DNA from 3 places in the Bacillus sp. TL12 genome. Region 2 is predicted to be linked to each of the others. Evidence: riboswitches for the same ligand, from Rfam matches in the RefSeq annotation. Region 2 holds a riboswitch; each other region holds the start of a gene.
The links. Region 2 has a riboswitch for S-adenosylmethionine ahead of LOK41_RS16670 (peptide ABC transporter substrate-binding protein). Riboswitches for the same ligand answer to the same signal wherever they lie in the genome.

Region 1: it holds a riboswitch for S-adenosylmethionine, as region 2 does, so the genes downstream of both, LOK41_RS12105 (M20 family metallopeptidase) here and LOK41_RS16670 (peptide ABC transporter substrate-binding protein) in region 2, are expected to answer to the same signal.
Region 3: it holds a riboswitch for S-adenosylmethionine, as region 2 does, so the genes downstream of both, LOK41_RS12670 (Na+/H+ antiporter NhaC family protein) here and LOK41_RS16670 (peptide ABC transporter substrate-binding protein) in region 2, are expected to answer to the same signal.

What each region holds. Positions count from the first base shown of each region.
Region 1 covers NZ_JAJJBY010000010.1:113,405-123,600, reverse strand. Annotated here, with positions in the region: gene cotS (spore coat putative kinase CotS) at 1-35, opposite strand, end outside; gene LOK41_RS12115 (glycosyltransferase family 4 protein) at 52-1,197, opposite strand; gene LOK41_RS12110 (CotS family spore coat protein) at 1,400-2,464, shown strand; gene LOK41_RS12105 (M20 family metallopeptidase) at 2,708-3,910, opposite strand; SAM riboswitch class I at 4,004-4,108, opposite strand; gene LOK41_RS12100 (AAA domain-containing protein) at 4,195-6,504, opposite strand; partial or broken gene LOK41_RS12095 (VOC family protein) at 6,775-7,023, shown strand; gene LOK41_RS12090 (DinB family protein) at 7,450-7,908, opposite strand; gene LOK41_RS12085 (hypothetical protein) at 8,294-8,443, opposite strand; gene LOK41_RS12080 (hypothetical protein) at 8,744-9,421, opposite strand; gene cuyA (D-cysteate sulfo-lyase) at 9,569-10,196, opposite strand, start outside.
Region 2 covers NZ_JAJJBY010000017.1:60,124-70,319, forward strand. Annotated here, with positions in the region: gene LOK41_RS16655 (GRP family sugar transporter) at 157-1,008, shown strand; gene proC (pyrroline-5-carboxylate reductase) at 1,183-1,986, shown strand; gene LOK41_RS16665 (aldo/keto reductase) at 1,988-2,821, shown strand; SAM riboswitch class I at 2,989-3,093, shown strand; gene LOK41_RS16670 (peptide ABC transporter substrate-binding protein) at 3,231-4,871, shown strand; gene LOK41_RS16675 (YusW family protein) at 5,210-5,680, shown strand; gene LOK41_RS16680 (DUF3951 domain-containing protein) at 5,830-6,045, shown strand; gene LOK41_RS16685 (hypothetical protein) at 6,264-6,767, opposite strand; gene LOK41_RS16690 (multidrug effflux MFS transporter) at 7,006-8,265, opposite strand; gene LOK41_RS16695 (DUF3981 domain-containing protein) at 8,386-10,104, opposite strand.
Region 3 covers NZ_JAJJBY010000011.1:52,201-62,396, forward strand. Annotated here, with positions in the region: gene LOK41_RS12650 (sodium-dependent transporter) at 1-220, shown strand, start outside; gene LOK41_RS12655 (murein hydrolase activator EnvC family protein) at 414-1,706, opposite strand; gene gltP (glutamate/aspartate:proton symporter GltP) at 2,125-3,396, shown strand; gene LOK41_RS12665 (ribonuclease FAU-1 family protein) at 3,464-3,985, shown strand; SAM riboswitch class I at 4,132-4,236, shown strand; gene LOK41_RS12670 (Na+/H+ antiporter NhaC family protein) at 4,332-5,648, shown strand; gene LOK41_RS12675 (lmo0954 family membrane protein) at 5,816-6,172, shown strand; gene LOK41_RS12680 (PspA/IM30 family protein) at 6,217-6,879, shown strand; gene liaF (cell wall-active antibiotics response protein LiaF) at 6,986-7,726, shown strand; gene LOK41_RS12690 (sensor histidine kinase) at 7,726-8,781, shown strand; gene LOK41_RS12695 (response regulator) at 8,778-9,410, shown strand; partial or broken gene LOK41_RS12700 (DUF3992 domain-containing protein) at 9,461-9,789, shown strand; gene brnQ3 (branched-chain amino acid transport system II carrier protein BrnQ3) at 9,815-10,196, opposite strand, start outside.

The DNA of each region.
Region 1 (10,196 bases), on a different contig from region 2:
AAATGCTCGTAGTCTAATCTAGTTTCCTCGCCCAATTCCCCTCATCCTCTCTTACTTCTTTCTAGATACTTCTTCATATACTCCAAGTAAATTCATAGCAACACGGTTCCAACTAAAATCCTTCTCAACTGTTAATCGTCCATTTCTTCCCATTTGTTCACACTTGCTTTTATTATTTAGTAGATTAATAATCTTTTCAGCATATGCATCAGGATTCTCGAAGTCATGCACAATATTACCATTTTTCCCTTCAACGATTACTTCTGGGTTACCACCCCGGTTACTTGTAATAATAGGTAAACCTGCAGCCATCGCTTCATAATGCACCCTAGCTAGCGGCTCTTGCCACTGTGAAGAACAAACGAAAAGATCTGACATCGCATAGAGAGTCGGTATATCCTTTGGCTTTACGAATTTAATAAAAGTTACATGTTCTTTATACATCGCTCCTAATGTATACAAATGCTTCACATAATTATTTAAGTTATCATCCCCAAACCATTTTGACCCAATAAAAACCATCATAATATCTGGGTGCTGTTCAATAATTTTGGGAAGTGCTTGTAGCAATAAATGAGGCCCCTTTACTTTACTCAATCGACCAACAAATAAAACTACTTTTTTATTCTGTAAATTCAACTCTTTTTGAACATCTCTTCTTACTTCTTTCCCCCTCGCTGTCCAAGCAGGAGTATATTGATCTAAATCTACACCCGAATATACTGTCTTTGTCTTATTTTTCGCTGCTGGGAAACGAGAAGTAATTGTCTGACCAATATAATCACTTACTGTTACAATTTTTGAAACGACTGAAAGACATGCCTCCCCTTCCTCATCACTTATCTTTTCATATGCAAACATCTCATTATGCACACTTAATACAAATTTTGTTTTTGGTGCAGCATCGTATAAAACTTTTATCCAGTTTGGACGATTACATAAATGAACTACATCATAATTTTCCTTGCTTATATGTTCAACAATACGAGGAACATACTCATCTTCTGAAAAACGTATATACCGAACACCTTCTCTTTTTTCAAAATCTTTCAAATCCGGATCATGTATCGAAATAATTGTCACATCTTTTCCTTTTGAAGCAATAATAGAAGCAACGGAATCCATATAAATTTGAATAGCTCCTCCTCGTATTGCTGGTACAGGTAGTTTTTCAGTAGATATGATTGCAATTTTCATACGATAATCCCTCCATTTCACAAAGAATACAACCCTCTTCAACATATGTTACGAAAAAGCTCCTACCGTTGTGAGTAATCGAGCACCCTTTTCCAAATACCAAACACAAAATAGGTAAAAGCTCTACTTTTTATCCTTAAAGGCGAATGGCTAGAACAACCAATTGTCTTGTACCATAAAGTAATAAGAGAATGTATAAAGGATGGTGACATATGTGGAAAAACACACAGAAGAAACAGAATATATATTATCGCCTGAAGAGGAGAGCAAATTACTAACGTTAGCTGAAACAATGATTCAAGATTGGGATATTACTGTAAATGCCATTGAATTAATACAGGGGGGACAACTTGCATTAGTATGGAAAATTCATACACCAGATGGACCTATGTGCTTAAAAAGAATTCATCGCCCAGAAAAGAAAGCGTTATTTTCTATTCATGCACAAGATTATCTTGCAAAAAAAGGAATGCGTGTTCCAAGTATTATTCCTAACAAAAATAATCAGTTATACACAAAACATGGTCCATTTTTATTTGTCGGATACGAATGGATTGAGGGAAGACCTTTCGAACTTACTATGCAAGAAGACCTTGAAATGATTATGAAGGGGTTAGCTGACTTTCATCTTGCGTCTATTGGTTATAAGCCGCCACCAGGAGTGCCTATTTTCACAAAACTTGGACGCTGGCCAAACCATTATATTAAGAGATATCAACAAATGGATATTTGGAAAAACTTAGCTGCAAGTACTAAGGATGATCCATTTTCACAATTGTACTTAGCTGAAATTGACCCTTTTATTCTAGAAGCAAAACAAACACTTCAGCGACTATTAGATTCTGAATATACAGCCTGGACAAATCAATTACAAACAAATCCTAACCTGTGCCATCAAGATTACGGTACAGGAAATTCTCTCCTTGATCCAAACAATCAAATTTGGGTAATTGATTTAGATACCGTTTCTTTTGATCTTCCAATTCGTGATTTGCGTAAAATGATTATCCCTTTATTGGATACAACGGGGGTTTGGAATGAGGATCAATTTAATATTATGATTAACGCTTACGAATCAATTTCCCCTCTAACAGCTGAACAAAAAAAGATCATGTTTATCGATATGCTATTTCCATATGAACTTTACGATGTAATTCGTGAAAGATATGTTAGAAAATCCCCTCTTCTTCCTAATGAACTTGCCGAAGCCATGGAATATGAGAGAATAAAATCTAAAGCTTTAAATACTTTAATTGAGAAATTTTAAAATCTAATACTAGTATTTAGTCATCCTATTTTTCACAGATTATAACTGTATCCAAGCACCTACTCTTTCTATTAATAAACTTCTTTATAAGCGATAATTTATTATCTTTACTCTGACATCTAATTATATTTGTCAAATAAGAGGATGAAGTGAAACTAAAAATAAGGAGCCTACTAAATAAACAGCAGGCTCCTTTCACTATCATTTTTTCAATACCAAGGTCTAACCAATTATATTTCTACATCACTGATTTCGCTGCGCCTCTTTAAATTCTTCCTTAATTTGAGCAAGCGTTCCTTCTTCAGTAATTAATCTGTATGCTGCATATGCTAATGCTTTTGCGGATGTAATTAATGCTTTGTCTCCAAGTTCTGAACGAGCTGCTTCTCTAAATTCATTCGTATGAGCAATTAAATCATCTGGACCAATTTTGATATAAGGGTGAATCGTTGGTACGACTTGACTCACATTCCCTGCATCTGTTGAACCGATTCCAAGTCTTTCTTTACGACTTACATCTTCACCGAGGTTTTCTAATTCCTCAGCAATCACTTCATTAAATGTTTTTGTCACTAATAATTCATCAATTTCATTTTGGAACTGATTGATTTTTACTGTTGTTCCTGTAGCCAGCGCTGCACCTTGCGCAATGTTTCGTACTTTTTCTGTCACTTCAGCACATCTAATGCGTGTTGCTGCGCGAATGAAAAAGCGAGCTGCTGCGTAATCTGGAATAATATTCGGTGCCTTTCCACCTTCAGTAATGACACCATGAATTTTCACATCTGCTGGAAGTTGTTGGCGAAGTGCATTAATCCCATTGTAAAGCTGAATAATCGCATCTAAGGCATTAATTCCTTCCTCTGGTGACGCTGCCGCATGTGCAGCCTTTCCATAAAAATGAAAATCAAGTGGATCAACCGCAAGTGACGGACTTGTTGTTGCTGTTTTTCCGCTCGGGTGAATCATAAGTGCTGCATCAATATTGTTAAATAAACCGGCCTTCACATAACTTGCTTTTGCACTTCCATTTGGACCACCTTCTTCTGCTGGTGTTCCAAATACAACGATTTCGCCGCCAATTTCCTCAATTGTTTCTGATAATGCAATGGCTGCCGCAACACTTATTGTGCCAATTAAATTATGACCACACGCATGACCTAATCCAGGCAAAGCGTCATACTCCGCTAAAAAGGCAATTGTAGGCCCTTGTTTCCCTGAGCTTTTCCGTGCGATAAAGCCTGTTTCATGTCCTGCTATATTGTGTTGAAGCTGAAATCCTGCACTCCCTAAAAGTAAACTTAATGTTCTAGATGCAAAAAATTCTTGATTACCAATTTCAGGATTCGTATGAATATCATGACTTGTTTTTACATACTTCTCTTTATTTGTTTCTATGCTTTCAGTAATGATATTTCGGTGTGACGTTACTTGTTTTGTTGTCATTTTCCTATTCCTCCTTTAAATTTACATATAAAAAAGCCTCTCTCTAAAAGATAGAAAGAGGCTTTAAAAAATACAGATTCAAAAATGCCTTCTTTCTTATCTTTCAAGTCTTTCACTTGCTGGAATTGGCACAGTATTCATATTGAATCCGCTGCCGAGGCTTCATAGGGCCAGTCCCTCTACCTCTCTTGATAAGAAAATCGTTTTTGTTTTCATAAAATTATATTAAATTATTTTCATTCTAGTTTTATTCCGACTAAATGTCAAGGAATTCCGATCTGATTTTACCGAATATCTAAAAACCCTTTTAAAACGCCAATCGTTTCAGGCGCCTGTAGTCTTATACATATATAAGGGAATTCTGGACTTCCTTCAAACATCATTTGCGACGTTAACGGAGCACCTACCCAAAAGATTTCATCATCAATACATACAAATGGGAGTGATTTATTTTGCCTTTGTACTCTTACATTTTTTAGCGGAATTGGTCCATCGCTATATATTGTTACCTGTGCTGTTGTACGCATTAATGCCTGCCATACTCTTTTATCTACTTGTCTTGTACTTGGAAGCGACATAATAATTTTTTGTTTTGCTGATAGAATATCTTTTAATAGTGCTTTCGTCTCTTCCAAATTCATTTGCATAAACCAGCGCAAACGTTTTGTAATTTTTCTTTCTAACAACGGACGTGATGCCCTGTGATCATATACATTCCCGTGTCTTTCTATGTGAGAAGTTAAGTGAGATAACGCTTGCTTTTTCGAAAGATTTTTCCGCATGTACTGGCAATCCGATAACTGAATAAATTTCCCTCTCGCCCTCGTTACCGCAACGTTGACAAGACGATGGTTTTTATGATCAAAAAATAACACGCCGGGACGTTCTTGCGGATAACTATCTACTGTATCAAATATCATCATATCTCGTTCGGACCCTTGAAATTTATGCACCGTCGCTGCGAGAACAGGTGCATTTCGATACTTTGTTTTTTGCAATATTTCTCTTATACATGTTGATAAGAAACGGGACTGCGCGCGATATGGCGTTACCACTCCAATCGATTGAACACCATCTAACAATCCAATTAAAATCATCTGCATCGCGAGTAATCCAGACATCATATTAAAACGCGAACCAGAAGCCGCATCTTTTAAAGAATAGGCTCCCATCAAACTTGTATCAAACAAAGCTAGCGCTTCGTTCGCAAATGGCTGTAATTTCGCTAATTCTTCCCTCGCTGAAACAGAAGGATGATCGAACACTCTATTTTTATAAATAAATGAGTTTGTAAATTTAGATATATCTGCATGCATACGTCGTTGTTCCTCTAGCATAAATAAGTTCGGATGCGCTTCATAACTATTTACCGATTGCACAATTCCCGCATGATAAAACATATCTTCCCCAAGCCACTTTCTAACAAGTTCATGATTTGCCATCGCAATTGGAGGCAACTGTAAAAAGTCACCACAAACGACAATTCTTTTACCAAGAGAAGCAGCTAATGCGATTTGTGGCACATATGCCATACTTACTTCATCCACAACAATTAAATCAAATGTCCGTTCATAAACAAGAGAATCAATCGCGCATTTGGATAGCGTTGCACCAATTACTTGTGCATTTTCAATATATTCTCTTTCTACTTCTTTAATCTTCGCTCTTTGCTTTCTGAGATCGCCTTCAATTTCTTGCATACGTTTCTTATCAGAAGCAGTCGCCTTATAAGATAAGATTTTTTGACGAAGATCTTGGCGCATTTCTTCTAAATAAAGCTTTTCTTCTCCCCATGATCCATTCGTCGTTTCCACTAATCTAGAAGCAAGCAACGTATCGTGATTCCGTATATGTTCATGTTGACTAAATCCATACCGGACGATTTCTCCTGGCGTCCACTTTTCTTTCTTTTCGATTTGCTTTGTCACTTCACTCATTAATACATCGACTGCCGCATTACTATGCGCGAGTACAAGTACTGACTTTCCTTTTTGATAATGCGCCGAAATAATACGTGATAAATTATATGACTTCCCCGTTCCGGGTGGCCCCCAAACATATGTCGTCGGATTGTAAAAAGAACGATACGCAAATTCATTCTTCGGGTTTTTCACCTTTTCAATATGCTTTGGCGTACTCTTTCCATCTAAAAGACGTTTTACCCGCTGACGCTTTTGCTTATCTTTTCGTATTTCTTTCAACCGTTCTTGTAATTGCTCTAACAACTGCCATGGTTCACTATATAAAATCGCTTCTCTTATTTCGCCTTGTATATAATCATTTAATTTCAGTTCGATTTCTAATCCATGTACAGAAAGCACTTCTCCGGTTGCTTCCTCACCATCAAATTCAATTCGAATCGGTGTACCATCTGGTAAGCTCACTTCCGAAATAAGCTGAAATACATAAACCGTACTCTCATAATCTGTATATAAAAAACGACCATTTATAATAGATAATTTGCTGCCGCCTATCGTTTTCCAATGTTTAATTTCATATGCTAAAGCTTGATGCCACTCTTTCATTGTTTCCGTTAATGAAGGAGTTTGCGAAGTTGTGTTCATATTATAATCTCCTTCCTTCTCTCCAAACATACTTTCTCACTATATCATAGAACGCGAGAAAATAAGCAAGATTTATATCTTGCTTATTTTCTTAATTTTCAATATTATGATACATATTAAATTTATCCCGCACTAACGGGCAGTAATACTCCCACCTCAAAATTCGGTGTAAGCAAAGAAGTTAGGTGGGAGATAAACTGCCCGTAAAGGCCCGATTGGTTCAACTAATAATCAGTGGGGGATGAAGCCCCCCACTGATTAAAGTTTCACTTTATGGAAAGAAGGAATTGATCATGCCAGTTAGAAGAATCACAAGAAACAATTCTTGAATTAATTGAAGGCTATAACCCTTCTCTTCCGGCTGAAGGAAAAGTACATCATATTTGCTTTAAAGTGGATTCATTAGAAGATGAAATTGAAAGGCTGAAAAAATTAGGGGTCACTTTTTTATTAAGTGAAGAAATTGAAACACTACCTGATGGAACGCGTTACATTTTCTTCTCTGGTCCTGATGGAGAATGGTTCGAGTTTTTTGAGACGGAGAGATAAGGTGTGGCTTTCATCAGTGGGGTATTCATTCCCCGTTTATTCATTTATAGAGGTGAACTGATACGATGACTCAAACAAACATTCAACTAGGAAATATACACTGTCTCTTATTACAACCCCATGCTCATCAAGCTAAGCTTATATAAGTTTAATTTCATGTGAGATTTTTTCTTTTTCTAAAGATCTAGTGTAAGTTCTTTAAAGATTTGCATACCAAATAAACCCTATTGGGTTTCAATTTTTGGATTACGCTACATGATTGTAAGACATAGAAAAATTATTTTATTTACCAAACTCAAATATCAAATTAAAGCGTATATAAATTTCAAAATTTATAAAGCCATTTAAATTTCAATCACCTACTGCAATAGGTGACCTTTTTCTTTTACTTAAAAAAGCCTGTACACTGTACAGGCTTTCTCTTCGTTACTTTTCTACTTCTATAATACGTTTCATCGCCTTCATTTGACCAATATGATCAGCTTCATGGTACAACATCATACCGTAAAGCTCACCTACCGTTTCCAATCCTAAGAATGGCTCTGAAAGCTTCTTTTCAAATGCTTCTGCTGGAATTCCATTAATACGCTGTGCTTGTTCTTGTAATTGTGAAATTAACACTTCTAATGAAGGTCCTTCTGTTCCCCATTCAGATGGTCTTGTGCCATATCCAAACAAACCTGGATATTCACTTGGCAAATGCTTAAACTCTTTTCCAAACATAAAAGTCTCTGCTGCAGTTAACACGTGGCCAATATGCCAACGAATTGTATTGTTGAAGCCCTCCGGCTGCTTATCGGCAGTTTTATCATCCAATGTCTCCATAAATTTAACTAATGCCCCACGTGTTAATTCAAATTGTTTTAAACCTATTGTTCTATTCACTCTATCGTTTCCTTCCTTATGTACAGTTTATTTAAATTTACCAGAAACAATCACGAAATACATTTAATATGCTTAACGAATTCCAACTCCCAAATACGATAAGACAATCTTGAACTTCTGCTATCTCTTCAATTTTTAAAACCTTGAACTACTCATCACTTATCACCCCTTCTATATGTACAAGCTGTTTGAAACCAAACTTTTAGTTTATGCCAACTACAATTCATCTCTTACTTCAAAAGGTGAAGGTCGTTGCCCAATAAAACTGGAAGATAAATTACAAATTTTAGTAAAGTGCTTCACCCATGCTAATTAGAAATTATTTTTCCATCAAACAAATACCACACTTTACCCTCTCACAGTCATTACGACAGATTGTATCTAACTAATACATACCCTTTAGTTGTTTTCTCGAGCAAAACATAATATCTAAAAGAATGTTCTTTTGTTTCCGTACCTTTAGTAACTGCTCAAAGTCTGTTGCTAGTTGATGCAAGACAAATACATCAAATACATTACCCTTTTCCTCTTTCATTTGAATCACATACAAAAATCCTAATGTTGATGTAGTGCTCTTCTTATGTGCCCCACTAATAAGTCTCTCATATGGAAAAAGGAGTTCACTTTTGTAACATAACCCCTTTGTCTGTCTTCACTATACGAATATTCCCAAAAGCCCCTTCCTTCATCATACCTTTTACTACACTTGTCAGTAGCACTTGTATTTATGAACATAAAAAAAGATTCCCCCAGATTACTGAAGAAGATCTTCTTTTGTATTCATATAATCAGTGTTCGTGTAGTCATGTTGGATTAGCTGTTAGAGTTTTTTGCATCAGACCTTACTCTCTATTACTGTTGTTTCCAAAACATCGGTATCCTGATTAGCATAAGTAATATTTCTTGTCATCAAACTGACAATCACTAAGACTACAATATTAACAATTAGAGCGATAATTCCTTGATTCAAGTCTTTGATTACTTGAGGAAGATAAGGAAACATTTGGCCAATTTTTATGTTCCCTAAATCCATTATAGAGACTAATAGTCCCCCTGTTATAATACCGGCAAATGCTCCTTGTTTAGTCACAAAGTTCTTTCTCATCAAACTGGCGAAAAATGCGGGAGCAAGTTGTGTGATAAAATTATAAGCGATTAAAGCGAGACTAAAGAGAGTGCTTCCACCCTTAAAGGTCAAATAAATCCCTACAAGAGAAATAAAGGGAACCAAGTATTTTACTAGTTTTGCAATCTGACTTTCTGTTGCAGATGGAGTGAATACTTGATATATATTTTTAGCAAGTAATGTTGATATTGCCATTAACAGCAAAGAACTTGGTACTAAAGCGGCTAACACGCCGGCTCCACCGATTAACCCGACAAACCATGGATCAAAAGCTTGTTTAGAAAGCTGTAACAAAATAAGATCGATATCGCTCCCTTTTAACCCTGGTGTCTGTAAAATAGCTGCAAATCCGACGAAAAAGGCAAACAATAGAATTAATTGGTACATTGGCATTAAAATTGCATTTTTTCGTAAAGCTTTTTCGCTAGAGGCAGCAAAATTTGTTATTATAATAAAAGAAAGTACACCTCCAATTGTTATTTGTGTCTAACAATTGGAGGTGTACTTCAATTTTGGTGCTGAGTTTCTTGCATATTAGGAAAATAGAGAAGTATTCGCATATAATGCCGGTGAACCACCTGAGTGTACAAATAAAATATTATCTTCTTTCTTAAATGTACCTTTTCTGATTAAGTCTATTAGTCCAGCTACTGCTTTTCCTGTATAGACTGGATCAAGTAAAATCCCTTCTGTTTTCGCTAAAAGCTGAACAGCTTCTATCATTTCAGGTGTTGGTAATGCATAACCTGGCCCAACATATTCATCAAAACATGTCACTGCCTCACGAAGAATAAAGTTTGAAATCCCAACGTGTGCTGACGTTTCTTGCACAAGCTTACATACTTTTTCTTCTTGTTCATCTTTTCCGCGGCTCACATTGATTCCGATTACCGGTATCCCCGTTTGATTTCCATAAAATCCAGTAATCAAACCAGCATGCATTCCTCCGCTACCACTTACACAAACAACTGCACTAAAATCAATTCCTTGCTCAAATGATTGAGCCATAATTTCTTGTGCACACGCAACGTACCCCATTGCACCGGTAGGATTGGACCCTCCAACTGGAATGACGTATGGTGTATCTCCTTTTTCGGTTACTTCTTTCGCTACTTTGTGCATCTCTTCCATAAGATCCGTTCCGTTTGGCACAACAATTACA
Region 2 (10,196 bases):
GTGTTTGAAAAAATGAAGAAATGAAAACGCATTTATATCATAAATTCTTCATCCTGTTTTAATGATCGGTAATCTTCTACTTTCTCAGTGGGGAATTACCGATCGTTAGAACGCAATTAAATTATATTAATATAGAAAAATGAAGGGAGTCTTGTAATGGACATTTTATTAGCGCTTCTTCCTGCAATTGCATGGGGAAATATCTTATTAGTAAGCGTAAAAATGGGCGGTGGTGCATATAGCCAAACGGTAGGTATGACAATCGGTGCTCTATTCTTCGCAACAATTATGTATGTATTTACTCAACCTGCTTTAACAATGACAATCTTAATTGTTGGATTTATTTCAGGTTTATTCTGGGCTTTAGGACAAGTAAACCAATTAAAAACAGTTGAAAAACTAGGTGTTTCAACAACTGTAACGATTTCTACTGGTATGCAACTTGTTGCAACTTCTATCTTTGGTGTTATCGCTTTCCGTGAGTGGACTACTACTACTACAATCATTCTGGGAACGATTGCAATCCTTTTAATTGTAGTCGGTGTTGTCTTCACTTCATTAGATGATAAAGAAAATGCACAGCCACCAGGACAATTGAAAAAAGGACTTTTAACTTTAATTGTTTCTACATTCGGCTACCTTGTATATGTAATTATTATTCGTTGGTACAATATCGATGGTTGGTCTGCTATTTTACCGCAAGCAGTCGGTATGTTTGTTGGAGCAGTTGTATTGACATCTAAACATAAACCATTTAACAAATATGCAATTCGTAATGCTTTATCTGGCCTACTTTGGGGAACAGGTAACTTATTCTTACTTCTTTCTTTACCAAGAGTTGGAGTAGCAACAAGTTTCCCACTATCTCAAACTGGTATCGTTATCTCTACATTTGGAGCAATTGTCTTCTTAGGCGAAAAGAAAACAAAGCGTCAAATGGTATTTATTGCACTTGGTAGTGTTCTAATTATCGGCGGTGCTGTTTTACTTGGTATGACAAAAGCATAATTACACAAACTATGAATAATCAATAATAGGAAACCCTCGAGGCACACTGTATGCTTCGGGGGTTTCCTATTATTAATTATGGAACTCTATTTATAAGACTTTTCTTTTTACAAAAATCTCTTAAAGATGTTATCGTTTTTTATACCATATTCTAATCAGAAAGGAATAAAGGATATGTCAAAGAAAAATAGAATTTTATTTATTGGTGCTGGTCGTATGGCGGAAGCAATCTTCGCCGGACTGCTCAAAACAAGTAATGAACATATCGAAGAGATTATTGTATCCAATCGAAGTAACATAGAAAAGCTTAAGCAATTAGAAAAAAAATATAACATCTCAACTACGAGTGATTGGAAACAATACATCCAAACTGTAGATACCATTGTTTTAGCAATGCCACCTGCTGCACATGAGCAATTATTAGCAGAATTATCACCTCTTCTAACTCATCAATTTGTTGTAACCGTTGCTGCCGGGATTGGTCCATCTTATTTAGAAAAAAGACTTCCTCAAGGTACACCAGTTGCCTGGATCATGCCAAATACAGCTGCAACAATTGGGAAGTCTATTTCTCTATATACAATGGGACATTTCGTAAATAAAGAACATCAAGAAACACTGCAACTACTTTTAAAAGGGATTGGTACAGCACAGCTATGCACAGAAGAAGAGGTACATCAGCTTACCGCTGTAACTGGAAGTGCCCCAGCATTCCTTTACCACTTTGCTGAAGGATTAATTGAAGCAACGAAAAGCTATGGAATCGATGAAGCAACCGCAAAACACCTTGTCATTCAAATGATTACTGGTTCTGCCGCTATGCTAGAACAAGAACAAGATCCAGCTATGCTTCGTGAACAAGTGACTACACCAGGTGGCTCAACTGCAGAAGGTTTAAAAGTTTTATTTGAATATAATTTTTCAAAGATGATTCACCAAGCAATTGAAGCAACAAATAAAAAAGCTAGGGGGAATTAATATGACAGTAACAAGCTTACAAGATTGCACAACATTACATAATGGTGTAAAAATGCCTTGGTTTGGTTTAGGCGTTTTTAAAGTTGAAGATGGTACACAGGTAATCGATTCTGTAAAAGTTGCTATTAAAAATGGATACCGCAGTATCGATACAGCTGCAGTATATAAAAATGAAGAAGGCGTTGGCCAAGCAATTCGCGAATGCGGAATTCCTCGTGAAGAATTATTTATCACATCAAAAGTATGGAACAATGATCAAGGCTATGAATCAACATTACAAGCCTTCGAAACAACATTACAAAAATTAGGTTTAGAATACTTAGATCTATACTTAGTACACTGGCCTGTAAAAGGAAAATACACAGAAACATGGAAAGCATTAGAGAAACTTTATAAAGAAGGCCGTGTTCGTGCTATCGGCGTTAGCAATTTCCAAATCCATCACTTACAAGATGTTCTAGAAATCGCTGAAATGAAACCGATGATTAATCAAGTTGAATATCACCCACGCTTAACGCAAGAAGAACTTCACTCTTTCTGTAAAGAGCATACTATTCAACTAGAAGCTTGGTCACCATTAATGCAAGGTCAATTACTCGACCATCCAGTATTGCAAGAAATTGCTACAAAATATAACAAATCAACAGCACAAATCATTTTACGCTGGGATCTGCAAAATGGTGTGGTTACCATTCCTAAATCAGTTAAAGAGCATCGCATTGTCGAAAATGCAAGCATCTTTGATTTTGAATTGAGCGCTGAAGATATGAAAGCAATTCAGTCATTAAATGAAAATCACCGTGTTGGCCCAGACCCTGATAATTTTGATTTTTAAGAGAAAAGTCACTGTGTAATTGCACAGTGACTCTTATTTTTATATTGCACTTACAAAAAACTGAAAATTCAAACTATATTCCATTTTATTGACAGTTCATTTGTCCGGATGTAAGATTTTGAATAATCAAAGAAACAAAAAATTAATACAAATCATTATGTTTACTCATTGTATCAAGAGAGGTGGAGGGACTGGCCCTTTGAAACCTCGGCAGCAGGTTCACTTTGAATACTGTGCCACTTCCTGCAAGCATTATGCTTGAAAGATAGAATGAGGGACTTCGTTTATATACATGGTGCATGCCTTGTAAACAAAACTCCCTCTTTCTCTATGTGAAAAGAGGGAGTTTTTCTTTCCCTCACAAATTGTTCATCAACTAATAACCAAACAATTTAGGGAGGAATTTGACATGAAAAAGAAATTTGTACCTGCTGTCGCATCTGTTTTAGGAGCAAGTCTTTTATTAACAGGTTGCGGTAGCTATAAAGACGAAGCAAGTGGAGCAAAAGCAAAGGATAAAGCCCCTGATAAACAAGTATTGAACTTGGCCACTGGTACAGAAATCCGTACAATGGATACTGCTCGCGCCACAGATACTGACTCTGGCCAAGTAATGAGAAACGTATTTGAAGGTTTATATAACCTAGGTGAAGGAAACAAGCCTATTCCTGGTGTAGCAAAGTCTCATGAGGTTAATCCTGATAAAACAAAATATACGTTCCATTTACGAGATTCAAAATGGTCAAACGGTACTCCTGTGACACCAAAAGATTTTGTCTTTGCTTGGCAACGTGCCGTTGATCCAGCGACTGCTTCTGAATACGCATTTCTATTCTTTGATATAAAAAATGCGAAAAAGATTAATAATAAAGAACTTCTGGCTGACCAGCTCGGTGTAAAAGCAATCGATGACCACACCTTTGAAGTTGAATTAGAGCGCCCTGTTCCCTACTTTATTAGTTTAACGGCATTTCCAACATTCTTACCAATTAATGAAGCATTCTTCAAATCACAAGGTGATAAATATGCTTTAGAAGATAACACGATTCTTTATAATGGTGCCTTTACATTAAGTGATTGGAAACATGAACAAAGCTTTAAGTTCAAGAAGAATACCAACTATTGGGATAAGGATAATGTGAAACTTGAAGAAATTAATTTTAATGTCGTCAAGGATCATTCAACAGCTGTTAATTTATATGAATCAAAACAAATTGATCGACTTACTTTAACATCTGATCTTGTTGATAAATATCGCAAAGATAGTAACTTTAAAGAACGACCAGATGTTGGGGTACAATTTGTACGTATGAACCAGAAAAATAAAACGTTACAAAATATAAATGTTCGTCAAGCAATCGATAAATCGATAGATAAGAAAGCATTTGTAAATGTGCTTTTAAATGATGGCTCTCTACCCTCCTATTCTCTAGTGCCAAAAAATTTCGCCAAAGGGCCAAATGGAAAAGACTTCCGCGAAGAGAATGGTAATTTAACAAAAGAAAACACAAAAGAAGCGCAACAGTTTTGGAAACAAGCAAAACAAGAATTAGGATCTGATAAAATTTCAATTGAATTATTAACAAGTGATGGCGATCTACCTAGAAAAACAGGTGAATATTTAAAAGAACAACTAGAGAAAAATTTAGAAGGATTAACAGTAAATGTTAAGCCTCAACCACGTAAACAACAAGTCACATTATTACTACAAGGAAATTATGAGATTGCTATTGACGGATGGAGCCCGGATTTTGCCGATCCAATTACATTCTTAGAGTTATTTACAACTGATAACTCATACAACTTAGATCACTATTCTAACAAAGAATTTGATGATCTAATCCAAAAAGTAAAAACTGACTTAGCAGGTGATGAAAAAGCTCGTTGGGAAGCTTTAAAACAAGCAGAAAAAATCTTATTTAAAGATGCCGTTATCTCTCCTCTTTATCAAAATGGAACAACATACTTAGAGCGTTCTTATGTCAAAGGCATAGTTGAAGTTGATTTTGCGGGGCCACTTAACTTCAAATGGGCAAAAGTTGAGAAGTAAACTACTCTTGTAACATTTCATTTTAACGAAAGCTTCAATTTCAAGAAAAAAGGGCATCCTTCAAGAGGATGCCCTTTTTTCGGCTTCTTTTTCCACATATCTCTTTCCTTTTGATACACATGATACCCCCCAACAATCAAAGCTACAATTTGTTTGATGACAATTATAAATAATAGAGAAATAATATTCTTATTTAAATTCCCACCATCAAATACTATCGTAAAATAACCATTCGCCACATACGTCACGGGAAATAATTTATCTCAAATACATACATAATTACATAAAAATGGGAAAAACTTATATAGAAGGAAAGATACAATAAGGAGGAATATATAATGAGAATTCTACTTTCAATTCTTTTAACTCTTATGCTTGTACCCGTAATGACAGCGTGTAACGCAAATACTCAGGACAACGCAGCATCTGAGAACAAGAAAACAACTGAAGAAACAAAGCAGGAAGCAACGCAAGATTTAAAGCTTAATTTTAATGAATTCAGTTTAGATACTGACTATCAAGATACGAAAAAAGATTATGACGCAGACTACAAAAATAAAGCAAACGAAAAACAAATGGAAGCTAAAATTGAAGATCATAAAACAGATGCAAAATTAACAGGTGATGAAGCTGCAACAAAACTAGGCCCTCTTCTTCAAAAATTAAAATTCGATAAAGATACTCCAGATCAAGAAGTAATCGATCAAGTTGTCGATGTATTCCAACTTGATAAAGACTATCAGAAGTTCGAATTAGAAGTTGTTTTCTCAGATGGAACGAAGAAAGAGTATAAGAAGGAAATAAAATAAAGAAGTAGGCGATTTGCCTACTTCTTTATTTTTTACTTTTTAACAATATATTGTAAACTACGTTTAGAATCAATAGAATATTCTAGACCACATACAGATTACTTTTGCAAACAAGAATATAATTGGAATTTGTAGAAAGGAGATTTACCATGAATCCTTTACTTATGGCCGTTATAGGATTACCGTTAACAATTGTTATCTTAGTAATAATTGGCTTCTATAAATTGTTTATTAAGAAGAAAAATATAACCTCTTTCTATACCCCATTCGATAATATTACCGGTCAAACAATTTCAGAATTTCACGAGGAGCAGAATGTTTTAGTAGCTGAAGATGAAGACGGGGATGGGAAAAAGAAAAAATAAAAGAAGAAACATAGTGAAATCCCGAGAATCTTTTGTTGTAAAATGGTCAATGAAATTTTATCAGCGGTTTTTCAAATATATCGACCGTTTCTCACAATATATAAATATACCGGAGATTCGACAAGGGATATCGACCAATCGATAAAAAACGCCAAAAAACAAGAGTCTTCCAGTTCTGGTTTCCCAACATTCTAAAAATAACCTTGCGCATCGCAAGGTTATTTTTGAAATTCTTTCAGAAAACGTTTATAGTATGTTGAAGCTGTCGAGAAATGAACCTCTATATCACGAATTAATGATGAATCTTCTTCTTTTGCTAATTTCTCTAATTTTTTTATTGCTTGTTCTGTTTCATCTAAGAAGCCAATATATAGCTTATGTTCTTCTTCTTTTGATTCCGGAACACGAATTTCTTTACGAACATGATCAATATCTTCTAGCATACTTGCTGTTACTTTTTGTACATCTTCTTTAAACTTCGGATGAACTAAAGCTTTCCCACCTTTTTCTTTTGCTTCTTCCCATAACTTCAGGGATTCATTTAGTTCTTTGTTCATTTTTTCATCGTACTTCTTATGCACATCACGATATGCTTTCATCTCTTCTGACTGAGCAGTTGACTGCTCTACTTTTTCTTTTGATTCTTTTACATCCTTGTTTCCATTACATCCTGCTAGAAGAAGCATACTTCCAAGCAAGGCAATACCCCATACTTTCTTCATTTGTTACTCTCCTTTTATCTACGTTTACTACTTGTCTCCTCTTGCTATTATAACGAGAACCATTCAAACTTTGCACTTATGATCCTATTTTTATACACACACCACCATTTTTGTCACAGTATCGTCACTTTATACGACCGGGATCTCCATAACTCCTTCCTTACATCTTATATAAATGTAAGCACACATAAAAAGCTGATCCAAAACAAATTTTGAATCAGCTCTTTTTCAGCATTCTTTATGCATTTATATTTTGCTTTTCTTGAAGTACTAGCTGCTTTTCACTACGATTTGCCATAAAGATATAACATAAAACTGCGCCCACTTCACAAAGAGCAATTACAATACCCATAGGAAGTGCAGTATTACTACCTCCAATCCCCACTAAAGGTGCAACAAGTGCTCCAGAAATAAACTGTAACAATCCAAGTAAAGCAGAAGCTGTACCAGCAGCTTGTTTTTGGTTTCTCATCGCGAGTGAAAAACCTGTTGTCGATACCACCCCAACACTTGACACAACAAGAAATAATGAGCATAAAACACCAATTAGTCCGATTTCTAATACAATCGTAAGAAGTAAGGAAATACCACCAAATGCAGCAATACCAATACCTGCTACAAACAATGTTTTCTCACTCAACTTCCCTGCTAAACGCCCGGTAATTTGGCTGGCAATAATAATACCAATACCATTAATGGCAAAGAATAAACTAAATGCTTGTGGTGTTGCTCCGTATATATTTTGCAACACAAACGGTGATCCCGAAATATAAGCAAACATCGCCGCTGACACTAAACCTTGGGACAAAGCATATCCCATAAATAAACGGTCTTTTAATAACTTTCCATATGTTGATAATGTTCCTGTTAAACCGCCTGTCTCCCTCTCTTCAAGAGGTAATGTCTCCCTTAATACAAAAGTAGCGGATATTAACATAAATACACTTATCGCTCCAAGAACGATAAAGACTCCACGCCATGATGTAAACTGCAATAACTGTCCTCCAATAATTGGAGCCAAAATCGGTGCTGCTCCATTTACTAGCATAAGTAGTGAGAAAAACTTCGTCATCTCAGAGCCTGAGTACATATCACGTACCATCGCACGAGATATAACAATCCCAGCTGAACCTGAAGCTCCTTGTAAGAAACGTAATAACACTAAACTCCAAATAGATGGTGCAACAGCACAAAGTAAAGAAGATGCAACATAAATAATAAGAGCAATAATAAGCGGTTTGCGCCGTCCATAAATATCACTAATTGACCCAACAAATAATTGTCCAACCGAAAGCCCTAGTAAACAAGCTGTTAAAGTAAGCTGAGCGAGAGAAGCATTCGTTTGTAAATCATCCGTTAGCTTTGGTAAAGACGGTAAATACATATCAATGGACAATGGTCCAATTGCTGTAAGTGTCCCTAATACAAGAATCATCCATAACCTGTTTGCTTTTACAGGTTTATATACATCGTGATTAACTTCATTCACTTCCATCATTCACCCTTTCTAATATAAACTTCAAATCGTAACAATTATAGTTACAACATTAAATATACGTCAAGTATATCGTACTTTCCTATGCAACGAAAAGAGAAAAGCGATAGAATCTCTATCGCTTTACTTTTTCAAGTTGCCATTTGTAAATTTAGATACAGAAGACATCGTTTCTCCTGTGTCTAAATATGTGATTTGAATTGGATCTCCAACTTCTGTAAACATAGCATATGGGAAATCTTTTGCAGAAATCATAAATACTTTTTGCTCATTTTCTAGTAGTACAAAGACAATTGTATTTTCTCCAGATTTCTCTTTATAAACACGTTGTACAACACCTTCTTTTTGTGCTTCTTTTCCACTAGAAGTTGGACGGAATGAATCACCACTTCCTGTTAGCACACTTTTATATTTTTCAAGCGCTTCTTTTTGCGTTGAACCTGTCGCAGATACTTTTGCGTTTGAAGCATAGATCACGGTATGAGCACGTACTAACCCTCCGTCATCAATAACAGGTACAATCCAAGACGGTTTACCATATACATTATAAATTACAGGCATTGTTCCATGCCATTTCTCCCTCTTGAAGGAATTATCCACCACTTCTGTAGCAGCTGAACCATCCATAATTCCTTTTATTTCTTTTCCATTATAGTAATAAAGCTTTCCTGTACGTGCATCCACTAAGGAGTAACCTAAAGCGGAATCGACACCCTCTTTTGGAGAAGTGAAATCTGTAAAGTAATACAGTTTTCTATCCTTCCCGAATATTGGTGTAACCCCTTCCTTCGTTCCCCATTCAGTTGGAATCTTTACATCACTTTGAGAAAACTTCGTGTTCCAAAAACCATGTATGAACTTACCGAAATACGTATTTAGCATTGCTGCTGTTTCATGATTTAAGACACCATCAATAAACTTAGGTGCTTGCCCTTTATCATATCTTTTTACATCACCTGTTTGCGCGTCTACAACTACAACACCTTGTACTTCAAATCCAGATCGACCTGAAATAAATTCACCATATGTCATTGTATAGTATGGTTTGCCTTTATCATCTACTTCAAACTTCGGTTTTCCTTTAAAGATAAGGCTTGCTTCTGCTTTTCGAACAACACGTTCCAATTTATTACCGAAAAACATACTTGGTACGTATTTCATTTTATAACCAAGATGTAATTTTGCCTCCGCATCAGGGTTTGTACCTGACATCGTCACATAACCTGGAATTGCTTCTGCCTTACGCGCCTTAAAGAATCCAGAAACCTCGATTGGAGCTACATATAACGCTTCTCCATTCACCATTTGTGGTGTAAGTTCCCCTAATTCAAAATACGCGACTTTTGGAATATCCCCAAATACCTTTTTCATCTTATTTTCTGCGGTTTTCGGAGGAACAGTAAACGGTTGGTCATTTTCAGTAAATGGCTCTGAAATATCTTTTTCTACTTTTACAACTGAATCATATTTATTTTGCGAGATTACTATATCATGCAAGTAACCAAAATAGCCGTAAGATACAAGTAAAGCAAACATTACTGCCGCTTTCAACTTAACTTCTAATCTCCCTTTTCTCTCCTGAGAAACCAGGACTACTCCAATTAATACTGCAATTACAACAGAATAATGCGTAAGAATCGAATCCACGCGGTCATCAATTAACCAAAGATATTCATAGATTGCAATACCAATCCAAAGTAGAATCGGAATAACTAAAGTCGTTGCCGCCTTTTTCTTTACAACTTTCTCAGATCCTTCTTTATCCACTGTACGAAGTGGCTTACCGCTCCTTGTCCATGGAATCAAAAACAATGTGAGAATGGCTAAAACTATAAATTTAATCAAAGGCAATGTCTCCTTTTATTGTGTCTTTCCTTTTAGTATACCAAATAAGGGGTAATGAGGTAAAAATGGGAATATAAAATATCTTTATG
Region 3 (10,196 bases), on a different contig from region 2:
AGTAAGTAATGTGTTGCTCCCGTTAGGAGTACTAGCAATTTCACTGTTTGTACCGAATAAAATGAGTAAAGATTTATTAATGAAAGAATTAGAAGTTACAGAAACGAAAGGAAAAACATTATTTAACGTATGGTTTTTCTTGCTACGCTACATTATTCCGGTAACGGTAGTGATTGTGTTTTTAAATGCAATTGGTGTATTTAAAATGTTTACAAAATGAGCGGGGATCTTTCCCTGCTTTTAATTTAATTTTAGTTTTGTTGCTTTTATTCATTTTAATCGCTAGGTAAAAGGTATGTTTTAGAATATATATTGTTAAATAATGATAGGCGGGACAGTATAACTACATTTAGGTTATGTATATTATGTATTATTTATATAAAAAACTCGGCATACGCCGAGTTTTTTTGCCGTTAAATATAAGGTGCTGGATCAACTGCATTTGTTTTACCTACATTCCATTCACCAATATGAATTTCAAAATGTAAATGTTGACCAGTAGATTGCCCGGTGTTTCCCATGAAACCTAATTGTTGCCCTTGTTTTACAGTTTGTCCGACAGATACAGAGCGGCTGCTCATATGAGCGTATACTGTTGTATATGTTTTGCCGTTCATACGATGTGATAAATAGACAACATTTCCATAACTAGATGACATATCAGATCGAATTACAACACCATCAGCGGCTGCTACAATTGGTACTGTACCAGAAGCTGCGATATCTAAACCAGCGTGGTGACCTCGTGAAGGATCGTTAAATCCTGAACTGAATCTTCCAGTTGCTGGTTTTATAAAGCCGTTTTTATTTATATCTTGCGGTGTTGGAGCAACTTGTATACCTTCCTTAGCAGAAGCGGTTTGTGAAGCCTGTTTCTGTGCTTCCTCAGCTTTACGAGCTTCCTCTGCCTTTCGTGTTTCTTCAGCTTTACGAGCTTCTTCTGCTCGTTTTTCTTCTTCAATCGCTTTTTGAACAGCCAGGCGTTGATTTTCTAAAATGCTTTTAGATTCTTCTAAACCTTCAATCTCAGAATCTACCTTTGATACTTTAGCGTGTAAATCGCTAATAAGTGCTTGTTGTTCTTGCTGATTCTTTTGAAGTTCTTGCTGCTTTTGTTCTAATTTTTGTTTTGATTCGTTTAATTGTTGTTCTTTCTTTTCAACAGCTTCTTTTTCTGTTTTTACAGTTTCTTGATCAGTTGTTTGTTTTTTTACAATCTCTGTATCGTTATTTAAAATCAAGCTAACAGAATACATATTATCGATAAGATCTGCAAAATTGTTTGAGCTCATTAATACTTCAGTTACGATATTTGTTCGAGGTTTTTCTTGCATGGATTGAAGTCGTTGTTTAATGACGTCCTGACGAGTGGCAATATTTGTTTGCAATTGCGCAATACGTTTTTTCTGTTCTTCAATTGTTTGTTGTGCTTTACTAATCTCTGTTTTTATATCGTTTAAATCAGCTTCATTTTTATTAATAGAAGCTGTTAACTCATCAATCTTTTTTTGTAAGTCTTGAATTTCCTTTTCCATCTGTTCTTTTTCTGCTGACTTGTTCTGTAATTCTTGTTGGTTACCCTCTAATTCGGATTGAATATTAGATAATTTATCTTGACTTGTTTCTGCATATGTAACTGACTGCAATGGAGAAACAAAAATAGCACTTGCTGTTAATACGCTGAAAGCGACGTATTTCTTTTTCATAGTGGTTTAGCTCCTTTCCCTATGATGTATATATCATAATTGGAAGAATACTGTCTATTATTGTAATCATAATGTAACGAAAGTTTTATAAATGTACTATGAATTGTCGGGAATAAGGTAATTTTTGTATATTATTTCGTTGGATGTAATGAAAATAAAGGAGAGAGAACACCGATAAACACTTTAAGGAATCGTTCTCATGTTAGGTTTTCTGACATGGGTTTTGTTTTTGTCAAGAAAATTATTTGTGTTCACGCAAACTTATTTTGTTGTCAGATTTCATTTTTTGATTTATCATTTTTAACAGGGACAAAAATGTAGTGAATTGTCGAATAATATGTAATACTCTTAATTTCTTAGTTTTATAGAAAAAGAGAAATGCAGAGTTAGAGTATCTAAGAAGGGGGTTGCAGCAAGTATGAAAAGGATAGGACTTGCATGGCAAATTTTAATAGGACTTGCGCTTGGTATTGCAGTAGGGGCGATTTTTTATGGCAATGCAGCAGTTGCAGGATACTTACAACCAATTGGTGATATTTTCATCCGATTAATTAAAATGATTGTTGTACCGATTGTCGTAGCGAGCATCGTTGTTGGTGTTGCTGGCGTTGGTGATGTGAAAAAGCTAGGACGATTAGGCGGAAAGACAATTCTTTATTTTGAAATTATTACAACAGTTGCAATTGTTGTTGGTCTACTGGTAGCGAATATTTTCCAACCAGGAAAAGGCGTAAATATGGATGAGTTAACGAAGACAGATATTTCTAAATATACGCAAACGACAGAGCAAGTGCAGAGTCACTCTTTTGCGGATACATTTGTAAACATTGTTCCGACAAATATTGTAGAATCATTAGCAAAAGGTGATATGCTTGCTATTATTTTCTTCTCTGTACTATTTGGTTTAGGGATTGCAGCAATCGGTGAAAGAGGAAGACCGGTTCTTCAATTTTTCCAAGGTGTAGCGGATTCAATGTTTTATGTAACAAACCAAGTTATGAAATTCGCGCCGTTTGGTGTATTCGCTTTAATTGGTGTAACGGTTTCTAAATTTGGTCTTGCTTCATTAATTCCATTAGGTAAACTAGTGATTGTTGTTTACGGATCCATGATTTTCTTCGTGGTAGTAGTATTAGGACTTACAGCGAAAATATTTGGTATTAACATTTTCCAATTCTTTAAGATCTTAAAAGACGAGCTTATTTTAGCGTATTCTACTGCAAGCTCAGAAACGGTTTTACCGAAAATCATGGAGAAAATGGAGAAGTTCGGTTGTCCGAAAGCAATTACATCTTTCGTTATTCCAACAGGTTATTCATTTAACTTAGATGGATCTACGTTATATCAAGCTATTGCAGCGATTTTCTTAGCGCAAATGTATGGTATTGATTTATCTCTTACGCAGCAAATTACATTATTGCTTGTATTAATGGTTACATCTAAAGGGATTGCAGGTGTACCGGGTGTATCATTTGTTGTATTATTAGCAACATTAGGTACAGTAGGTATTCCGGCAGAAGGATTAGCATTTATCGCAGGTATTGACCGCATTTTAGATATGGCACGTACGGCAGTTAACGTAGTGGGTAACTCTTTAGCAGCTGTTGTTATGTCTAAGTGGGAAGGTCAATATGACGATGCAAAAGGACAAGCTTATCTAAAAGAGCTTTCCGAAAAACAGGCAGCTTAATAGCTATTGGCAGAGCCCTCGCATAAGATGTGGGGGCTTTTTTGTATAGAAAAGGAGTTAAAGAATAATGAAACGAAAATATGGCGATGGCTCTACTTGGGAACGGTTGATAGAGAAAACATATGAAGTGAAGACAATTGAGCAAGGGATGTTAGGTGTGCTGTGTATGCAAAAAGTGAAAGAGCCCAGTTACAAGCAATATAACAACCAAAAACTTTGTATTGTAAATGATGGATATATATGGGTGCAGTATTTTATTAGTGATAAGAACTTTGCGATTACAGCTATGTTAAATGAAAAAAAGGAATTAGTACAGTATTATATTGATGTGGCGAAAAAATATAAAATAGATGAACGAGGTATGCCGTATTTTGATGATTTATATTTAGATGTAGTGCTATTACCGAATGGTGATGTATATTTGTTGGATGAAGATGAATTAGAAGAGGCTTATATAGATGGAGCTATTTCTAAAGAGGAATATAATGAAGCGTGGGATACAGCAAAATGGCTTATCGAAGTAATTGGAAAGGACAAGTTTCCTTGGATTACAATTTTAGAAAAAGAAATTCGAAAGTTAAAATGTTGATTTTCTTTTCGTTATGCGGATTTATTCGTAATTTTTTATAAATATCAAAAAATACCAATTATTTTCATACAAATAATAATTGACTTTTGATTTGTAAGCGAGTAAAGTTAGGGAAGAAATTATTATTAAAAATAAAATATGAAACCTTCTTATAAAGAGAGGCGGAGGGACTGGCCCTACGATGCCTCGGCAGCGGACTCATAATAGAGTGCTGTGCCAAATCCAGCAAGCATGTGCTTGACAGATGAGGAGAGTGTTTCTTATAAGTATATAAGACCTCTTCTTTTCGGAAGAGGTCTTTTGTTATGAGATAGAAAAGGTTTTAGAACTAGGGAGAGATGTTATTTTGAAACAAACGAAAGGGAATGGCTTAGCATTATTACCGCTTGGAATATTCTTAGCGCTATTTATTGGTTCTGGAATTATTACAGGGGATTTTTATAAATTGCCGATACTTGTCGCTATTTTAATTGCTGTAGGGACTGCATTAGTGATGAACAGGAAAGAAAGCTTTACATCAAAAGTAGAACGGTTTGCCAAAGGGGCTGGTAATCCGGATATTATGATTATGGTGTTGATTTTTGTACTTGCTGGTGCGTTTTCTGAAACAGCAAAAGGAATGGGCGGAGTTGACTCTACAGTTAATTTAGCGCTATCTATTTTACCGCAAGGGTTCATTGTTGCGGGAATTTTTGTTATAGGTGCTTTTATTTCACTAGCAATGGGAACTTCGATGGGGACTATTGCAGCGATAGCACCAATTGCAGTCGGGATTAGCCAGCAAACAGATATTTCTATTGCGTTAACGATGGCAACTGTTGTTGGCGGAGCGATGTTTGGTGATAATCTATCGTTTATTTCTGACACGACAATTGCAGCTGTTCGTTCACAAGGTACGGAAATGAAAGATAAGTTTAAAACAAACTTTTTAATTGTTTTACCAGCCGCAATTATTACAATTATAGTATTGGTTTTCCTTACATTAGGAAATCATACGGAAATCAAAGCTCACACATTTGATTGGGTGAAAATATTGCCGTATGCGGTTGTGCTTATCACAGCTTTACTTGGATGGAATGTGCTCGTTGTGTTAGCAGGCGGAACAGTTCTAGCCGGTTTTATTGGTCTTATTGATGGAAGCTATACATTAGCTAGCTTCTTTAAAAGTGTTACAACAGGGATAAATGGAATGATGGAGCTTGTATTACTGGCAATTTTAATCGGTGGAATGGTTGAAATCATTCAATATAATGGTGGTATTCAATATTTAATGAATACATTAACACGTAATATTCGTTCGAAAAAAGGTGCAGAATTCGGAATCGCTAGTTTAGTTAGTCTGACGAATATTTGTACAGCGAATAACACAATTTCTATTATATTTACTGGTCCGCTTGCAAAAAATATTGCTGATCAATATGAAATTGATCCACGAAAATCAGCAAGTGTGTTAGATCTTTTTTCATGTTGCATACAAGGATTAGTTCCATATGGTGCTCAAATGTTAACGGCAGCAGGATTTGCAGCATTGTCACCTGTTGAATTGTTACCATATGCGTTTTATCCAATCTTAGTTGGGGTATGCGGTATAGTTTCTATTTTAATTGGTTTTCCAAAGTTTTCAAAAGTAGCGGAAAAAAAGCAATATCATAAAACAGCATAAAGAAAAAGGATGCTTTATACGAGGCATCCTTTTTTATATTTACCTTAATATAAGACTGACTTGGAATAGGTCTTAAGTCTGATTAGAAAACGGTTCTTAAGCTCGTTATGGAAAAATGAAAAAATAGTTAAGATAAGAGTATCAAATCGAAGGGAGGCGAGCACAAGATGAAACAATTTTTAGCGTTTATCGCAGCTGGTATTTTGGCTTTAATTGCTCTTGGTAGTCTTGCTGGTATTGTAGGATTTGCAATTGGAGCAGGAATTGTGTACTGGAGCTATAAATCATTTGTGCGAGCACAATCATTTTTTGGAAAGTTAGCTTGGGGTATTATCGGTTTAATCGGATTGTCAATTGCTCTTTCCCATTCTCCAGCGTTAATCGGTATCGCAGCATTAGTAGTACTATACTATGGATACCGTGAGTGGAAAAAAGATAAAGATGCAGTAGTTGATTCCGCTTCAGAAGGATCTAAACCATATAGCAACTTTGAAGATGAGTGGAACAAGTTAATGAAAAACTAATATAAAACAATTTAAATCATAAAGTAAAAGAGAGGAAGATTATAATGAAACAATCTTTATTCGGGCGTGTACGTGATGCAATTTTAGCAGATTTTCATAATGTTTTAGATGAAAAAGAAAGAAAAAATCCAATCGCTATGTTAAATCAATATTTACGCGATAGTGAGCGTGAAGTAACAAAAATTGAAAAATTAATTCAGCGCCATAAAACATTAAAATCTAACTTTGCTCGTGAACTTGAGCAGGCTCGTTATTTCGTAAATAAGAGATCAAAGCAGGCGATAATCGCACAAGAAGCAGGGGAAATGCAACTACATGAACGTGCATTAGAAGAAGTTGCATATTATGAAGGGCAAGTCGCTCGTCTAGAGGAAATGTATGCAGGTGTATTGGAACAAATTGATGAGTTAGAACGTCGCCTTTCTAAAATGAAGAATAAGTTAAAAGAAATGAATGCAAAGCGTATGGAATTAATGGCTCGCGAAAATATGGCTCATGCCAACCGTCGCATGAATACGGCTTTTCATAAAATGGATGAGAATAATCCGTTCTTACGATTTGAAGAAATTGAAGATCACATTCGTGATTTAGAGCTTCGCATGAATGAAGAGCATGAGCGTGATACATTTGATATGAAAATTGCAAAACTGGAACGCGAAATGAAAGAAAAAAATGAAGTATCTTTAGACAAAGAAGTAATAAAATAATTGTAGTATATTATAAAACGAGCTTATGATATAGTGATAGAAGAAAAGGTGTTGGAAAGCAATACCTTTTTCTTCTATTTATATGTAACAAGAAGGGGGAGCTGAAATGAAGAAACAATTTTCTAAATCACAACTAGTGGGGATGCTCCTCATCATATTTGGATTTGGTCTTTTTCTTGATATGGTTCTCGGACATTTTGAACCAGGTGCTCTTATCTTTGCATTTATTATGATTATGTTCGGGAGATATTATCGGAAAAAGAATCGATATGTGAGAGGGAATGTGTTTTTATTTGTCGGAGGGATTGTTTTTTTATTCTTCCTGTTTTCATCAGCGGCCTTCGTACTCGTTGTATTTGCTTGCTTAGCCTTCATCGGTTATCAGCTTATTCAAGGACAGCAAAAGCCAAAAACTGTAAAGGTGGAAATTAAGGAAAAAGGATATATAGATGAAGAAAAACAAATCTATCGAACAGAACCATATCTTAAGAACATAATGCTTGGGAACATAAGAATGATGGACCACATTTATGAGTTAGAAGATATTAATGTCCAGTATGGAGTCGGTGATGTTGAAATTGATTTGACGACGGCGATGATTCCAGAAGGGGAAACGGTCATTGTTATTCGTGGCGTTATTGGTAACATTCGTTTGTATGTTCCATATGATATTGAGCTATCTTTAAATCATTCTGTCATCATGGGAAGAGTTTTACTTCCGGGGCATGAAGAAACAGGTTTTAATCGAAATGTTACGTTTAAGACAGAACAGTACAAAGAAGCTCCACGCCGTATTAAAATTATTTCTTCGCTTGTCGTAGGCGATACGGAAGTGAGGAAAGTATAATGAAAAAGCAAGGAAATATTTCATGGATGTATATTCGTTATTCTATGTTATCTTCTGTTAGTATTGCACTTATTTGTACAGTTGTATATGTGTGGAAAAGTGGGCAAGAAGTATATGATTTATTATGGAAAGAATCCATTGCTTCTGTTCCAATTGGCTTGTTAATTATAAGTACAAGTCTTCTTATGGGTGGAATTGTAGGGTATGCGATTGGTTATTATATGCAGCAACGTATTCAAGGCTTGAATACTTTCTTGTTTGAAGTAGAGCGTGGGAATTTCCCAAAGGATGTTTCGTTTACTGCGGAAGATGAATTTCATGAAGTAGAGCGAAAAGTAATTGCGCTTGCTCGAAGATTAGAGGAACAGGCTGGGTTATTTCAAAAGGTAACGAATGAACGAGCGCATTGGAATGAAGAAATGAGACAAGAAGCGATTTCACAAGAAAGGCATCGATTAGCAAGGGAACTGCATGATTCAGTGAGTCAGCAGCTTTTTGCAATGTCTATGATGATGTCAGCGATTAATGAACAGGTAGAACATATGCCAGAAACAACCCAAAAGCAATTGCAACTTGTGGAAAATATGGTTGTAAATGCGCAATCGGAAATGAGAGCATTACTTCTGCATTTACGTCCTGTACAATTAGAAGGTAAAAAGTTAACAGAAGGCATCGAAGAACTGCTAACAGAACTTTCTAGAAAACAACATATGAAAATAGAATGGTTGATTGAACCGATTCAATTACAAAAAGGTGTGGAAGATCATTTATTCCGTATTGTACAAGAGGCATTGTCTAATACATTACGGCATGCAAAAGCAAAGAAAACGGAGGTACGCCTGCGCCAAATCGATCAGTATGCGATTTTGAAAATCATTGATGATGGTGTTGGATTTGAGGTAGGTGTCAATAAAGCTGGATCATACGGCTTAAGGTCTATTCAAGAGCGTGTCCATGAAATTGGTGGAACGTTAAAAGTGCTTAGTTTTCCAAATAAAGGTACACAGATTGAGGTGAAGGTACCAATTATGATAGAGAGAGGGGGAGGATTATGATTAAAGTATTGCTTGTTGATGATCATGAAATGGTGCGAATGGGTGTATCAGCATATTTATCAACTCAACCGGATATTGAGGTAGTCGGGGAAGCAGAAAATGGAAGAAAAGGTTCGGAACTAGCGTTAGAATTAAGGCCGGATATTATTTTAATGGATCTTGTTATGGATGAAATGGATGGTGTTGAGGCAACACGTGCCATTATTCAAGAATGGCCTGAAGCGAAAATTGTAGTCGTAACGAGCTTTTTAGATGATGAAAAATTATATCCTGTCATTGAAGCAGGTGCAACAAGTTATTTATTAAAAACATCAAGAGCAAGCGATATTGCTGATGCAGTGCGAGCGACTTATGATGGGGAAACAGTACTTGAGCCGAAAGTTACTGGGAAAATGATGTCTCGTATGCGTCAAAAGAAAGAACAACCTCTTCATGAAGATTTAACAGAACGAGAGTCTGAAATTTTATTATTAATTGCAGAGGGAAAAAGTAATCAAGAAATTGCGGATGAGCTATTTATTGCACTCAAAACTGTGAAGACACATGTAAGTAATATATTAAATAAATTGAATGTAAGTGATCGTACGCAGGCGGTTATTTATGCATTTAGACATCAATTAACGAAATAAGATGAACTTCCACTCGAGATGACTTGTTTCATTAGTGGAAGTTTTCTTTATTGACGCATCCATTTGAAAGCGTTATCACTCCATTAGAAACACTACATACAAAGGGGGAAAGTGTATGTTAGTTCAAACAATATTTGAAAAGAGTAAAAAAGAAAAGTTAGGAAATTACGTGAATGCATTGCAAGCGATTCAGAAGCAATATGATATTGAAACAGATTGTATAGCAATCATTGAAGCGACAGAAGAATATTATTTATTTTTAGTAAAACAAATAGAATGTTATGATGTTGTAAAAGTAGAAACAGTTGATACGAATCTTGAATATTATACAAAAGCATATAAAGTAAGTAGTTTTAGTCGTATGACTTACCAAATGTAAAAAAACTCCCGAAATGGGAGTTTTTTTAGGACACTCTACGTTCAGAGGAATCTTCTATTAATGGTACAGGCTTTTCACCCTGTAATTTTGCAATGACAAGACCGATCATTGCTCCAGTAAGTGCTGGTAAGAGCCAGCCGATTCCTTCAGTATATAGTGGAATATATTCAAAGTAAGAAGTAATAGATGTAACAGATACGTTTCCTTGTTTTAAGCCATCAAATATACTTACGACTGCAGCTCCAATTAAAGCGCCAACGTAAACAGAGCGGTAACCGCCGAAATACTTATGAAGTAGCGATAAGAGTACAAGTACGATAGCAATTGGATATACAACAAGTAAAACGGGTACAGAAATCGCAATGAGTTTTGTTAATCCTAAGTTTGCTACTAAAAGTCCTAAGCCG